DNA from 2 places in the Paenarthrobacter sp. 10L412 genome. Region 1 is predicted to be linked to the other one. Evidence: predicted binding sites of a transcription regulator. Region 1 holds the regulator's gene; the other holds the start of a gene.
What was found. The regulator LexA, encoded in region 1, represses DNA repair genes until DNA is damaged. The targets are predictions, from matches to a motif close to TCGAACANNTGTTCGA.
Positions count from the first base shown of each region.

Region 1 (7,598 bases):
GCGCAAAAATGCCCCCTTGCCGAGGAGTGCTTCAGCGAGCAGGCACGGGCCAGAGCGGCTGAGGCCGACGTCGTGGTGACCAACCATGCCATGCTGGCCGTCAGTGCCTTCGAAGGACTTGCTGTCCTGCCCGAGTACGACGTCGTGGTGGTTGACGAAGCGCATGAGCTGCAGGACCGGGTCACGGGGGCCGTTACAGGTCAGCTGTCCGTGGCAATGGTGCATGCTGCCGCTTCGAGCGCGCGCAAACACACTGCTATTACCGTAGACGCCCTGAACGCGGCAGCCGATCGACTGGACATGGCCATTGCCGGAGTCCCCAACGGTCTGCTGCCCAATGGGCTCAACGACGAACAACTGGACTGCCTGGACCAACTGCGCGATGCCACACGCGCCGCACTGTCTGACTCGAAGACTGACTCTTCAAACGCGGTCGACGGCGGCAGGCAGCTTGCGCGCTCACGGCTCATGCTCATTCTGGAACTGTGCGAGCGGATGCTCGCAGCCAAGGAGAACCGTGAAGTGGTGTGGTTCTCCAGGAACAGCACCTTCGATCCCCAGCAGGGGTACTCGCACCCGGACGAGACCGCGCCCGCACTGATCAACATCGCCCCGCTTAGCGTTGCTGGCCGGCTGCGGGAAGGCCTTTTCGCGGGGCACACAGTGGTGCTTACTTCTGCCACGCTGGCTATTGGATCCGCCTTTGAGCCCGCAGCAGGTGGCCTGGGCCTCATTGGAGATGGTGCGCCCAGCTGGACCGGGTTGGACGTCGGATCGCCTTTTGATTATCCGAAGCAGGGTGTCCTTTACGTGGCCAAGCACCTGCCCAAGCCCGGCAGGGGCACTTCTCCCGAGGCACTGGATGAGCTTGAAGACCTCATCCGTGCATCCGGTGGGGGAGCCCTGTGCCTGTTCTCCTCACGTCGGGCGGCCGAGGAAGCCGCAGACGCGATGCGGCCACGGCTGGATGTGGACATCCTCTGCCAGGGGGAATCCACTATGGCAGCACTGGTGAAGCAGTTTGCCGATGAACCGGACACCTGCCTCTTCGGCACCATGTCCCTGTGGCAGGGCGTGGACGTCCCTGGCGGTTCATGCCGCCTTGTGGTGATTGACCGCATTCCGTTCCCGAGGCCCGATGACCCGCTGATGACCGCACGCTCGCGAGCCGTTGCACAGTCCGGGGGCAACGGGTTCATGGCGGTGTCAGCTACCCACGCGGCAATTCGTCTTGCACAGGGAGCAGGACGCCTTATTCGCTCCACCGGCGACAAAGGCGTGGTCGCTGTCCTGGACTCACGGCTTTCCACCGAACGGTACGGCGGGTTCCTGCGTGCCGCTTTGCCGCCATTTTGGGCAACGACGGACCGCAACGTGGTGCGCGGCGTCCTGGAACGCTTGGGCGCAAAGAAAACGTAGGCGAACGCCCTAGAGGGAGCGCAGGACCGAGACGACCTTGCCCATAATGGTGGCTTGGTCTCCAAGTATCGGCTCGTACTGCGTGTTCTGGGGGAGCAGCCAGGTGTGGCCGTCCCGCTGGCGGAAGGTTTTTACTGTGGCTTCGTCATCCAGGAGTGCTGCCACGATGTCACCGTTGATGGCGTCATTCTGGCGGCGGACAACCACCCAGTCACCGTCACAAATTGCGGCATCGATCATTGAGTCCCCAGCGACCTTCAGCATGAACAGTTCGCCGTGGCCCACCAGTTGCCGGGGCAGGGGCAAGACGTCCTCAATAGTCTGGTCGGCCAGGATGGGCCCACCGGCTGCGATGCGTCCTACCAAGGGCACCATCGCGGTGTCGCTGGCGCTGGCCAATTCCGTCACGGCAAGTCCACCTGCGCTGCGCAGTGTAGTAGCTGCTTCAACTCCGGGAATTGTGCCGCCGTCAAGGGTCAAAGGCATGAGTACTTCCATGGCGCGGGGGCGCTTGGGATCTCTGCGCAAGTAGCCGAGCTTCTCCAACTGGGAGAGCTGGTGCGTGACGCTGGAGAGGCTCGCGAGACCAACGGTGTCGCCAATCTCGCGCATGCTGGGCGGATACCCGTTGTCATTGACAGAGCGCTGGATGGTTTCCAGGATTTTCTTCTGCCGGACAGTCAGGCTTTTGGGACTCTTTTGAGGCTGCTGGCTCCGCAGGGGTGCCCCGCCGCCGGTGGCTTTCGCTGCCATGTTCGCCATTGCCCTTCCGTTCCGCCCGGTCACGGTCTGAAGTGCGCCCGGGGATGTTGGATCTGAAAAAATGTCAGACCCTCCTGTTCCACTGAAACAGTGCCTGTTTCTTCACTCAAACCTAGGCCAGGCACAGGCGTTTATCAAACATTCGTTCTAGCGAGTCTCGACACCGTTCGTTGATAAGTGCTAAAAATGTCATAGCAAGGTTCGAATATGTGTTCTATAAAAGTTGAACGCAGTTCGGATGTTCGAAGAAAGTGTTCGAACATCCGGGCCGGGTACAACGAGCACAAGGAATTGGCAGCCGGCAACGGGCATCCGATGCAGGCAATCGCTCAGAAGGGCTCAGCTCATGTCCGCAATCTCAACGTTCCATGAATTCCGCAACACTCCGGCTCCTGCGCGTCTCCGGCTAACCCAACGCGGCAGGATCGTCTTCTTCGGAATTCCCACCATGCTGCTCCTTGCCGCGCTGCTGAGCCTTGCCGGCTTCATCAACTCCCCGGCCAAAGCTTCTGATTCCCAAGGCCAGCTGCGGCCGCCGGTGGCCGTTACGGTGACTGTCCAGCCCGGGCAGTCCCTGTGGGGCATCGCCGGTGCGGCCGCGCCGGAGCGGGACCCTCGTGATGTCATTGCAGAAATCATCCAGTTGAACGATCTCCGCGGGGGACGCATCCAGCCTGGCCAGCAGCTGTTCGTTCCCGCCAATTGAGCGGCCAGGGTGCTATGGGTCACCGTCCCTGGCGTCACAGTTACTCTGCAGTCGCACCGGCACCTTAAACTGTCTTGGTGAGTGACCAGCTTGAGCGACTTGACCGACTTCCCCTCCGGACCAACCTGCGTGGACTGAGCCCCTACGGCGCACCGCAGCTTGATGTCCCCATTTTGCTCAACGTCAACGAGAACACCCATGGCGTGCCGGCCGATGTGCAAGCGGCCATTACCGAGGCTGTTGCGGCCGCGGCCACAGGCTTGAACCGATACCCTGACCGCGAGTTCACCGAACTTCGTGAATCCCTCGCCGATTACCTCGGACACGGGCTTTCCGCGGAGAATATCTGGGCAGCCAACGGCTCCAACGAGGTCCTGCAGCAGATTCTGCAGGCCTTCGGAGGTCCAGGGCGCAAGGCGCTGGGCTTCCCTCCCACATATTCCATGTACCCGCTGCTTGCCAGTGGCACGGACACCGAGTACGTCCGTGGAGTGCGGGCTGATGACTATGGCCTGGATGCCGCTTCTGCTGCTGCCCAGGTGAAGGAGACTGGCGCAAATATCGTGTTCTTGTGCTCTCCGAACAACCCCACAGGAACGGGACTGGGCTTGGACGTGGTCGAAGCCGTGTACGAAGCCGGCGAGGCCAGCCAAGCCATCGTCATCGTGGACGAGGCCTACCACGAGTTCGCGCACGACAACACGCCGAGTGCGCTGACGCTGCTTCCCGGGCGGGAGCGTTTGATCGTCTCGCGCACCATGAGCAAGGCCTTTGCCCTGGCAGGTGCGCGCCTGGGCTACATGGCTGCCGCACCTGAAGTTACCGATGCCATCAGGCTCGTTCGGCTGCCGTACCACCTCTCAGCCGTCACGCAAGCCACGGCCCTGGCCGCCCTCAACCACCGTGAAGCGCTCATGGCCGACGTCGAGGACATCAAGGTCCAACGGGACCGGATTGTGACCGAGCTCCTCCGAATGGGACTCAAGCCGGCAGCCTCGGACTCAAACTACGTGTTCTTCGGTGGGCTTTCGAACCCGCACGCGATCTGGCAGGGCTTGCTGAATGCGGGCGTCCTGATCCGCGACGTCGGCATTCCAGGGCACCTGCGGGTGACTGCGGGAACAGAAAAGGAAACAACGGCCTTCCTTGAGGCCTTGGAAGCCCTTCTGGACAGCCCTGCGTCCCAGCCCAACTAAACTTGTCAATAGACCCACCCCATTCTTCGTGTATAAGGACGTCCCAATGAGCGAAACCGGCGCCAAGCCGTCCGCTGACCGCACTGCGCGCATGGAGCGCACCACCAGCGAATCCTCCGTCCTGGTGGAGATCAACCTGGATGGCACCGGTGTCTCGGACATCAGCACCACGGTTCCCTTCTATGACCACATGCTGACGGCGTTGTGCAAGCACTCCCTGATTGACATGACCGTCAAAGCCACGGGTGACACCCACATTGATGCCCACCACACCGTGGAGGATGTGGCCATTACCTTTGGTGAGGTCCTGCGTACTGCCTTGGGCAACAAAGCCGGAATCCGCCGCTTCGGCGAAGCAACGGTTCCTTTGGACGAAGCCTTGGCGCACGCTGTCGTGGATGTTTCGGGGCGCCCATATCTGGTGCACGGAGGAGAACCTGCAGGGCAGGAATACCACCTGATCGGTGGCCACTTCACGGGTTCGCTGACCCGTCACGTCTTTGAGGCCATCACGTTGCACGCCGGTATCTGCCTGCACATGAACGTTCTTGCAGGCCGCGATCCGCACCACATCGTTGAGGCCCAGTTCAAAGCCTTTGCCCGGGCTCTTCGCTCGGCAGTGGAGTCGGATCCCCGCGTCGAGGGCATTCCATCCACCAAGGGGGCGCTATGAGTGGGCAAATCCTGAAGGACGGTGCGGTTACTGACGCTTCGGCTACCGTCAAGCCGGAGTCGCCTGAAGGTAAGCCCACGGTTACGGTGCTGGACTACGGTTCGGGCAACGTCCGTTCGGCCGTTCGCGCCCTTGAGCGTGCAGGCGCCGAGGTGGTTCTCAGCTCCAAGCCTGAGGACGTGCTGAATGCCGACGGGCTGCTGGTCCCCGGCGTGGGTGCCTTTGAAACGGTGATGAGGGAACTCAAGGCCGTCGATGCCATCCGCATGATTGGCCGCCGCGTCGCAGGTGGACGGCCCGTCCTGGCAATCTGCGTTGGGCTGCAGGTGCTCTTCGAAGCCGGAGTCGAGCACGGCACCGAGTCCGAGGGCATGGCCGAATGGCCCGGCAAGGTTGAACTCCTTCCGGCCCCCGTGGTTCCCCACATGGGTTGGAACACGGTGGACGTGCCTGAAGGATCCAAACTTTTCGCAGGCGTCGAGCAGGAACGCTTCTACTTCGTGCACTCATACGGCGTGCAGGAGTGGAACTTCGACGTCGTTCAGCCCCGGATGACCCCACCTTTGGTGACGTGGTCCGAGCACGGTGCCCGCTTTATCGCTGCTGTTGAAAATGGCCCCCTGTGCGCAACCCAGTTCCACCCCGAGAAATCCGGAGACGCCGGGGCGCGCCTCCTGCGCAACTGGGTGGACGGGCTTCGCAAACCTGGATCCACGGTGGCACAGGCTCCGGCACCGGATGATCGTGGTGCAGCCTAAGTGTGGTCGGTAGTGCTTATGGGCCTTGCCGGCGTGCTGGTGGGTGGAGGTATCTCTTTCCACCAGCAGAAGAAGCCACTGTGGGTTTCCGTTTCCTTCTATGTGCTGGCGGGGATGTCCCTGCTTGCCGCCTATCTCCTGACGCTGCCGGGCAACTGAACGCCTCGCGTCCCCATCAACTCCTAGGACACACATGACCACCTCTGCCCAGTCCGTTCTGGAACTCCTCCCCGCTGTCGACATCGTTGATGGCCAGGCAGTCCGCCTGCTGCAAGGCGAGGCAGGCTCGGAAACCAGTTACGGAACGCCTCTGGAAGCCGCCCTGAACTGGCAGAACGCCGGTGCTGAGTGGGTGCACATGGTGGACCTCGACGCCGCTTTTGGCCGTGGGAACAACGCGGACCTCATCAGCGAGGTCGTTTCCCAGCTCAACGTCAAAGTTGAGTTGTCCGGCGGTCTGCGGGATGACGAGTCGCTGGAACGCGCCCTGGAATTGGGCGTGGAGCGGGTGAACCTCGGCACAGCAGCATTGGAGAACCCTGAATGGACACGGCGCGCCATTGACCGCTTCGGTGACAAGATCGCCGTCGGCCTCGATGTCCGTGGTACCACCCTGGCGGGTCGCGGCTGGACCAAAGAAGGCGGCGACCTCTGGGAAGTTCTTGCCCGCCTGGAGGACGCCGGTTGCGCACGCTACGTGGTCACCGACGTCACCAAAGACGGAACGCTGCAGGGCCCGAACGTTGACTTGCTGCGCCAGATGGTGCAGAAAACGGGCAAGCCCGTGGTGGCTTCAGGCGGTATCTCCAGCCTTGAAGATCTTCGCGTGCTCCGTGAACTCGTGCCCCTGGGCGTTGAGGGCGCGATTGTTGGCAAAGCCCTTTATGCAGGTGCTTTCACACTGCCCGAAGCCCTGGATGTAGCCGGTCGTCGCTGATGGCTGCTTCACGACGCGAACTTCCAGGCCATATTGCCGCTGCCTTGGCCGGCGCCGGCGGTGCCACGGACTCGGCGGGGCAACCCTGGGAAGGACGCAGCCTGAGTGGTGACGATGCCAGGATCCACAATTTCGAAGACGACGACGGTACGGCTGACTCCGGTTACCTCGCCGCCGTTGCTGCACTGCTGAACGGGACGGGCAGTGAGGCAGAGGTCGTAGCTTCACTCGCTACCGCCCGGGTCTTCGTTCCCGTGGTAGCCCAGCTCGCCGAGGAAGCTGAAGGCGTTGATGGGCTGCACGCGGACAAGCAGGCCGATATGGCTTTGGTCACACTCAAAGCTCCTGATGGCCGGAAGGCAATGCCGGTCTTCACCACGGCCGCCGCTCTTGAATCGTGGCATGCGGAGGCCCGGCCCGTAGCTGTTTATGCGGCAAGGGCGGCCCTTTCTGCCGTTTCAGAAGAGGCACAATTGTTGGTGCTGGACCCCGGTTCAGCGTTCACCTTCGTGGTTCGGCGGCCAGCCATGTGGGCGTTGGCGCAGCAGCGGGACTGGACGCCGTCATACCTTGATGATCAACTGGAGTTTGCTCTCGCTTCACAGGCCGAGGCGTTTCCGGCGGTGCGCCGGCTCGAAACACAGGCCGGTGGTGGCGTCGCTTCCCTGACTGCGGACGGCCGCACGGTCCCGGGCGGAGGCGCTGGCCCGGAACTGCGGATAGTGCTCTTCCTTGAGGACGGACTCGACGCCGCTGCCGTCCAATCGCTGGTGGCTGACCTGAACGAGGCGTGGGCGCAGGTGGAATCGTTTGCCGAGGGCGTCGATTCCATTGAAGTAAAACTGCAACGTGCGGCGCAGGAGCCTGGGCGGCACTAACGGCAGTACCCGTCCACCGGGGACTGCCCCGGGGGAACAAGAGGAATTAGCCCGTGAACTTCGCTCTCTACAAAGAGATGCTGTCCATCCGCCCTGTCCGGCGGCTCCTGCTGGTGGGCATGATCGCCCGCATTCCGCATTCGGCGGCTGGCGTGCTCCTGACGTTGCACATTGTCCTGTCGCTGGGGGAAGGGTATGCCGCCGCCGGCGCCGCTGCTGCCGTCATGACCATAGGCATTGCCTTGGGGGCGCCCTGGCGTGGTCGGCGC
Region 1 is NZ_JBFTJT010000002.1:46,407-54,004, reverse strand. Features, by position in the region: gene AC1DD7_RS02005 (ATP-dependent DNA helicase) at 1-1,419, shown strand, start outside; gene lexA (transcriptional repressor LexA) at 1,429-2,172, opposite strand; gene AC1DD7_RS01995 (LysM peptidoglycan-binding domain-containing protein) at 2,528-2,887, shown strand; gene AC1DD7_RS01990 (histidinol-phosphate transaminase) at 2,965-4,083, shown strand; gene hisB (imidazoleglycerol-phosphate dehydratase HisB) at 4,130-4,756, shown strand; gene hisH (imidazole glycerol phosphate synthase subunit HisH) at 4,753-5,514, shown strand; gene AC1DD7_RS01975 (hypothetical protein) at 5,515-5,673, shown strand; gene priA (bifunctional 1-(5-phosphoribosyl)-5-((5-phosphoribosylamino)methylideneamino)imidazole-4-carboxamide isomerase/phosphoribosylanthranilate isomerase PriA) at 5,708-6,451, shown strand; gene AC1DD7_RS01965 (SseB family protein) at 6,451-7,329, shown strand; gene AC1DD7_RS01960 (MFS transporter) at 7,383-7,598, shown strand, end outside.

Region 2 (7,598 bases), on a different contig from region 1:
TCTCGTAGCCCAGGACGTCTCCGAATTCGGAGGACTTGAGCGTGACATTGCCGATCAGCCGCTCATCCGTGCCATGTGTTTCGACATCGAGGATACTGATCCCGGGAATGACAGGGCCTGCGCTGGTCTTGAAGAACTTTCCGAAGAGCTGGTAGAGACCACAAATGACCAGCATTGGTGCGCCCTCGTCCGCGAGCTCCCGCAAATGATCGGCGCGTGCCTGAAGATCATCCTGAATAACCAACTGGCCGCTGTCCTGCCCGCCGCCGCCCACGATGATGTCAATGTCCTCGGGAAAGTCGTCGCCTACGTTGTATTCAAGCAGCTCCGGCGTGTAGCCATGCCACTTGATTCGCTTCTGGAGGACCAGGGCATTGCCCCAGTCGCCGTAAATGTTCATGTCCCGCGGGTACAGCTGGAGGACGCGGACGGTTCCTTTGGTGGGCTGTGCTTCCGAGGTCATGAGACCACCTCAACTATGGTGATTTTGGCCAGTTCGCGACGGATCGCGAGCATGGCGGTGTACGTGCAGAAAATCCGCTTGGGCTTGCCTCGCGAGCCGTCGATAAATGCATGCAGGGCCGCGGTTATGTCGGTCTCGACTGTACCGAAGCGGACTTCGTCGTATTGCAAGCGCAGGGCCATATCGTAGGCGCGCACGCCGGTAAGGACCTCGACGCCATCTTCCCTGAGTGATTCGAAGTCAACGTCCCAGAGCCAGGACATATCCCTGCCATCTGCATAGTTGTCGTTGATGGCGATCATGGTAGCGTATCCGCCGGCAGGGAAGGACTTCAGGCCGAGCCGGAAGCCACTGGGATTCTTAACGAGCACAAGTTCCAACGGCTGGCCATCCACGGTGAGGCTTTCGCCGCGCCCGAAAGCAGGAGCCACATCACCGAGTGCTTTGACCAGTTTGGGAGTGTCAACAGCTCCCGTGCCCAGGATCGCCCTGGCCAGGGAGAGCGCGGCCGCCGCGTTGAAGATGTTGTAGACACCCCGCAGCTTCATGCTCGTGGTGACTGTTTCGCCGTCGAACTCAAAGTCAGCGTCCTGGGCACCCACGCGACGGAGTACGACGTCGGCAGCAGGGCCGTCGGGTACCTCACCTGCGGTGCCGGGTGCCGGGGTGTTCGGGGACGAGGGTCCGGTGGTGGCGGTCCGCATATCGTCGTCGTTGGGAAATGTGCTGCGCAGCGATTCATCGAGGCCGAAGTAGCGGACGCTGGGATGGTGGAGGGTCCCCGGACCATTGAGGGTGTTGGCGATGCGTGCCACCCGGGGGTCTTCACGGTTCAGCACCACGGTATCCGTGGTTTTCCGGGCGATGTGTTCGAGCAAGCGGGCGGTCTTGTCAATCTCGCCGAAGCGGTCAAGCTGGTCGCGAAGGACGTTGAGCAAGAGGCTGAAACGCGGGGGCACTTTGTTCACGAAGTGCACGGCATGTGCTTCGTCGAGTTCCAGGATGGCGACGTCGGCGTCGAGCCGGCCACGCCAGTCAACATCGCCGAGGAGGGAGGCGGCCACGCCCCGGGTGAAGTTACTGCCTGTGCGGTTGGTGAAGACTTTCAGGCCCTGGCTTTCCAGCAGCTCGACCACCATTTTGGTGGTCGTCGTCTTTCCGTTCGTGCCGCTGACAACTGCCACGCCGTGGGGAAGGCTGGACAGCGTTCTCTGCATGAAACCGGGATCGATTTTTTCGACCACCAGGCCGGGGAAAGCAGAGCCGCCACCCCGGAGCCGGGACAGTGTGCGGACCAGCTTGCCGAGGGGAACGCTGAAGGAAAACATGCTCTGTAATATATCCCAGTTAGGGCATGGAACTTGGCGTGGGGGCTCCTCCTGCTGGCACTCCCGCTTGTCCTCCGGGAGGAGATTCCGGGCCGGGCCACTATGATGGCCTAATGACCAACCCCCTTTCCGACGCTTCATCACGCGTGGGTGCAGGACTCCGGATCGGCGTACTGGCCCTTCAAGGCGACTTCCGCGAGCACATCCACGCAGTGGAAGCCGCAGGCGCCACGGGTGTGGGCATCCGTCGCCCCGCTGAGCTGGATGACGTTGACGGCCTTATCATCCCCGGTGGGGAATCCACCACGATCGACAAACTTTCAAGGATCTTTGAACTCGCGGACCCGCTGCGGAAGCGCATCGCCGAAGGCCTCCCGGTGTACGGCTCTTGTGCCGGCATGATCCTCCTTGCCGATGAGATTGCCGATCCCGCTACTGATCTGGATGGAAACCCCCAGCAGACCTTCGGTGGACTGGACATCACGGTGCGCCGCAATGCCTTCGGGCGGCAGCGCGAGTCCTTTGAAACCGACCTCGATTTCAAAGGACTAGAGTTCAGCGCGGGGGAGTCCGGCGTGGATCCGGTGCACGCGGTCTTTATCCGTGGACCTTGGGTGGAACGGGTTGGCCCAGGAGTCGAGGTCCTGGCACAGGTTGATCCGGAGCATGCCAGCCACACCGCCACTTTGCACGGATTGGCTAGAATTGTTGCAGTGCGCTCCGGCCAGCTGTTGGCCACCTCTTTCCATCCGGAAGTCACAGGTGAGAAGCGCGTGCATGAACTCTTTATTCGAATGATCAGAGGAGAAGCGTAAAGCATGTCAGGCCACTCCAAATGGGCGACTACCAAGCACAAGAAAGCCATCATTGATAGCAGGCGTGCAAAGTCGTTCGCAAAGCTGATCAAGAACATCGAAGTTGCTGCGCGCATGGGCGGCCCGGACCTCGCCGGCAACCCAGGCCTGGAACTCGCGGTTACCAAGGCGAAGAAGACCTCGGTTCCCAACGACAACATCGACCGCGCCATCAAGCGTGGTGCCGGCCTCACGGGCGAAGTGGTCGACTACACCGAAATCATGTACGAAGCCCGTGGCCCCCAGGGCTCGGCGTTGTTGATCGAGTGCCTGACCGACAACAAGAACCGTGCGGCTTCCGAGGTTCGACTCGCGATTTCCCGCAACGGTGGCACCATTGCAGATCCCGGCTCGGTCAGTTACCTGTTCACCCGCAAGGGCGTCGTGGTGCTGCCAAAGAATGGGCTGAGCGAGGATGACATCCTGATGGCCGTCCTGGACGCCGGCGCAGAGGAAGTCAAGGACAGCGGCGAGAACTGGGAAGTGCATTCCGAGCCCTCCGATCTGCAGGCCATCCGTGACGCCTTGAAGGATGCCGGCATCGAGTACGAATCCGATGAAGCTGAATTCGTGCCCTCCATGCAGGTGGACCTGGATGTTGATGGTGCCCGGAAATTCATGAAACTCGTGGACGCCCTCGAAGACCTGGATGACGTCCAGAACGTCTACAGCAACGCCGACTTCAGCGAGGAAGTGCAGGCTGCCCTCGACGCCGACTAGGCAGGGCAGCACCTTTATTTTGACAACAAACAGGGAGGCCCGGACTTGACTCTTCGCGTATTGGGAGTCGATCCGGGCCTCACCCGTTGCGGCATCGGTGTAGTGGATATCGAGCGGAATCGCCGGGCCACCATGGTGGCGGTTGGAGTGGTGGGGACTTCGGCCGAGTTGACGCTGGACAAGCGGCTTTTGGTCATTGCACAGGCAATCGACGAATGGCTGGACCTGCACGAGCCGGACGTCGTCGCCGTCGAGCGCGTTTTTTCGCAGATGAACGTCAGCACTGTGATGGGCGTGGCCCAAGCCTCGGGCGTTGTCATCGCAGCGGCCGCGCGTCGCGGCATTCCCGTCGCCTTGCACACGCCTTCTGAAGTCAAGGCGGCCGTCACCGGAAGCGGTACTGCCAACAAGGATGCGGTCACCAAATTGGTGACCAAAATCCTGCGGCTCGATGCACCGCCCAAGCCCGCCGACGCCGCAGACGCGCTTGCCCTGGCCCTGACGCATGCTTGGCGGGCAGGCAGCGGCATGGGTGGAATCAGCGGGAGTTCGGGCACGGATTCCCTCACCCCGGCTCAGCGGGCCTGGGCCGAAGCGGAAGCGAAAGCGCGCCGCGGGCGGTGATTGTCGGTACCCCTTGCTAGGGTATTCGTAGATATGTTCGGATAGTCCGTTTGGCTGCCATGGATTCATGGCAGTACAGCAGGCAGTACCTCAGGAGCCGGGTCTTGATCAGTTTTCTCCGTGGAACAGTTGCCCACGTTGGCTTGTCGACCGCCGTGATTGACCTCAACGGTGCGGGAATGAGCGTTTTTGCTACACCGCAGACCTTAAGCCACCTAAAAGTAGGCGCCGAGGCCAAGCTTTTCACTTCCATGATCGTCCGTGAAGATTCGCTCACGCTGTTCGGATTTGCCGACGACGACGAACGCGAAGTCTTCGACGTCCTGCTCAGTGTCAGCGGGGTTGGGCCCCGTTTGGCACTGGCCGTACTTGCGGTGCACGAGCCCGAGGCGATCCGCGTAGCTGCGCATACCGGCGATGGCAAGGCGTTCACCAAGGTTCCGGGCATTGGGCCCAAGGTTGCCGGCCGGATTGTCCTTGAACTGGCGGGCAAGCTGGTCCCTCATGGCACGGGTACAGGAACGGCCCCTGCGGTGGTCACTACTGTGGAATGGAAGCCCCAGGTAGTCGCGGCCATGACCAGTTTGGGATGGTCCGAGAAAGACGCCAACGGCAGCATCGACAAAGCCATGGCCGACTCGCCGGAACTCGTAGACGCAGGAAACGTGGCCCAAATACTTCGGGCTACGCTGCGCTGGCTTGGCCAAGACGGGGCACGCGCCGGCAACCGCGTAGGCAGCCGTGGCTGAGCAGTCACTCGTCAGCGGGGGAGAGGAACCGGAAGAGCGGGTCATTGAGGCTGCTCTCCGCCCCAAGAACCTGCACGACTTCGTAGGACAGCATCGGGTCCGCAAGCAACTTGCCTTGGTGCTTGAAGCCTCGAAGATGCGTGGCCGCAGCGCCGATCACGTACTGATGTCCGGACCTCCTGGACTCGGTAAGACCACACTTGCCATGATCATTGCAGCGGAGATGAACGCGCCGCTGCGTATCAGCAGCGGACCGGCCATCCAGCACGCAGGGGATCTCGCAGCCATCCTTTCCTCGCTCTCGGAGGGCGAGGTCCTGTTCCTTGACGAAATCCACCGCATGTCCAGGCCCGCAGAAGAAATGCTGTACATGGCCATGGAGGACTTCCGCGTGGACATCGTGGTGGGCAAGGGCGCAGGCGCAACTGCAATTCCTTTGGAGCTCCCGCCTTTCACCTTGGTAGGTGCCACCACCCGCGCAGGACTTCTTCCGGGCCCCTTGAGGGACCGCTTTGGTTTTACCGGGCACCTTGAGTTCTATTCGGTGGCCGAACTCGAACTTGTCCTCCGCCGTTCTGCCGGGCTTCTGGACCTGAAGGTAAACTCTGCAGGTTTCACCGAGATTGCCGGACGCTCCCGGGGAACACCACGTATAGCCAACCGACTCCTGCGCCGCGTTCGTGACTGGGCGCTCGTTCATGGCATTGAGCAAATCGACGCCCGGTCGGCGTCAGCTGCCTTGGATATGTACGAAGTAGACGAGCGTGGCCTGGACAGGCTGGACCGGTCCGTTCTTGAAGCCCTCATTACCAAGTTCAACGGTGGCCCGGTTGGCTTGTCCACCTTGGCGATTGCCGTGGGCGAAGAACCCGAAACGGTAGAGACCGTGGCTGAGCCGTTCTTGGTGCGCGAAGGACTGCTTGGGCGGACACCCCGTGGGCGCATCGCCATGGCACCAGCATGGACACACCTCGGTTATGCTGTGCCGGCGGGCGTATTCGGCCAGGAGACCCTTGCCTTGTTTGACGAGGATGAAAACCACGCTGAAAGCGTAGATACCATCGGTTAACACGCTGTATTCAGCTTTTCCCACTAGACTGGTATGACGCTCGGCACGTTCGAGTCCTTGATCCATGCGCCCGCTTCGCGGTGAAGCGCGTTGCTATGCGGGTTTGGTCCCGTGGCCGCAGGATCTGCCGGGGACGTTGCCGTGAACCAAAACGTAAGTAAAGAACGGAACTTCCCTGTGGATCCAATGACCATATTGCTGTTCGTCATGCTTGGACTCTTTGTCTTCATGATGTTCCGCCGCAACAAGAAGACCCAGCAGCAGCAGGCTGCGATGCAGTCCAAGTTCGCTCCGGGCGTCGATGTCATGACCAGCTTTGGTCTTTTCGGACGCATCGTGTCCATCGATGAAGCTGAGAACAAGGTCGTTATCGAGCTGTCTCCCGGAAACGAAGCTACGGTTCACCGCCAGGCCGTCACCAAGGTGGTCGAAAAGACTGAAGAGGAAGCCCCTGTTGTTCCGGACGACGCTTCTTCGCTGACCGTTGCCGATGAGACCCCGGCTGCGACTGAGACGCCGGATGAAACCATCGCGCGCCTCAACAAAGAGGACAAGAAGGACAACTAGCACCGTCAGTCGCGGCAACACCGCGCAAGGACACTTCTACGGCAGCGGAAGGCCGCCGGCAGACGCTCACCAGCGTCCGCCGGCGGCTGTCCGGCGATAAAAGGAAGATCGATAATGGCACGGACCGGCCCCAAAAACTCAGCCCGCAGGGTGCTGACTTGGCTTGGAGCAATATTCGTTGTACTCACCGCTGTCCTGGGTGGCGGAGTCATTTCCGGCCATGCAAGCTGGGCTCCCAAACTTGCCTTGGACCTCGAGGGCGGCACCCAGATGATCCTGGCACCGCGGGTAGAGGGTTCCAGCGAGATCACTGAGGAACAGCTCAACCAGGCAGTTGCCATCATCCGGCAGCGTGTAGACGGCTCCGGTGTTGCCGAAGCCGAGATCAGCACCCAGTCGGGGCGCAACGTGGTGGTGAGTCTCCCGGGAACTCCGTCCAAGGAAACCCGTGATCTTATCCAAGCGTCGGCGGACATGAACTTCCGCCCGGTGATCGCTGCGGCTGATCCTGCTGCCGTCCCTGTCGAATCCCGTACACCGGATGACAAGCTGCCCAAGCCCACCGCAGAGCCCACCAACGCGAGCGACACCAACTGGGTGACTCCTGAGATCTACAAGGAATTCGAGGCGCTCGACTGCGTCAACCCTTCCACTGAGAAGCGGGAACGTTCTGATCCGGCGAAGCCTCTGGTGACCTGCGAACCGGCAACGGACAAGACTCCCGCCATCAAGTACATCCTTGGTCCGGTCGAGGTCAAAGGCCAGGACATCAGCTCCTCGTCCTTCTCGCAGGTCCAGGGCGCACAGGGATCGGTGACGAACTCCTGGGGTGTGAACATCACGTTCAACTCCGAGGCAACTGCCAAGTTCAAGGAAGTTACGGAGCGGCTGAACCAGTTCTACACCGCGTCCCTTGCCCAGGGCGGCAACGACCCCAAGGCACAATTCGCCATTGTCCTTGATGACAAGGTCATCTCAGCACCGAGGTCCCTTGCTGTCATCACTGACGGAAAACCGCAGATCACGGGTAACTTCACCCAGGCCTCAGCAAAAGCACTGTCCGACCAACTCCGCTATGGTGCTTTGCCGATCTCCTTCGAGATCCAGTCCCAGGAACAGATCTCTGCCACGCTCGGTGGCGATCAGCTCCGGCTCGGCCTGCTTGCCGGCCTCATCGGCTTGTTGCTGGTGGTTGTGTACTCGCTGTTCCAGTACCGGGCCCTT
Region 2 is NZ_JBFTJT010000010.1:302,638-310,235, reverse strand. Features, by position in the region: gene AC1DD7_RS16070 (type 1 glutamine amidotransferase) at 1-463, opposite strand, end outside; gene AC1DD7_RS16065 (MurT ligase domain-containing protein) at 460-1,791, opposite strand; gene pdxT (pyridoxal 5'-phosphate synthase glutaminase subunit PdxT) at 1,905-2,606, shown strand; gene AC1DD7_RS16055 (YebC/PmpR family DNA-binding transcriptional regulator) at 2,610-3,365, shown strand; gene ruvC (crossover junction endodeoxyribonuclease RuvC) at 3,411-3,989, shown strand; gene ruvA (Holliday junction branch migration protein RuvA) at 4,094-4,738, shown strand; gene ruvB (Holliday junction branch migration DNA helicase RuvB) at 4,731-5,807, shown strand; gene yajC (preprotein translocase subunit YajC) at 5,994-6,374, shown strand; gene secD (protein translocase subunit SecD) at 6,489-7,598, shown strand, end outside.
Region 2: ruvA (Holliday junction branch migration protein RuvA) is a predicted target of LexA. The motif match lies at 4,015-4,030, and genes of this name have one in related genera.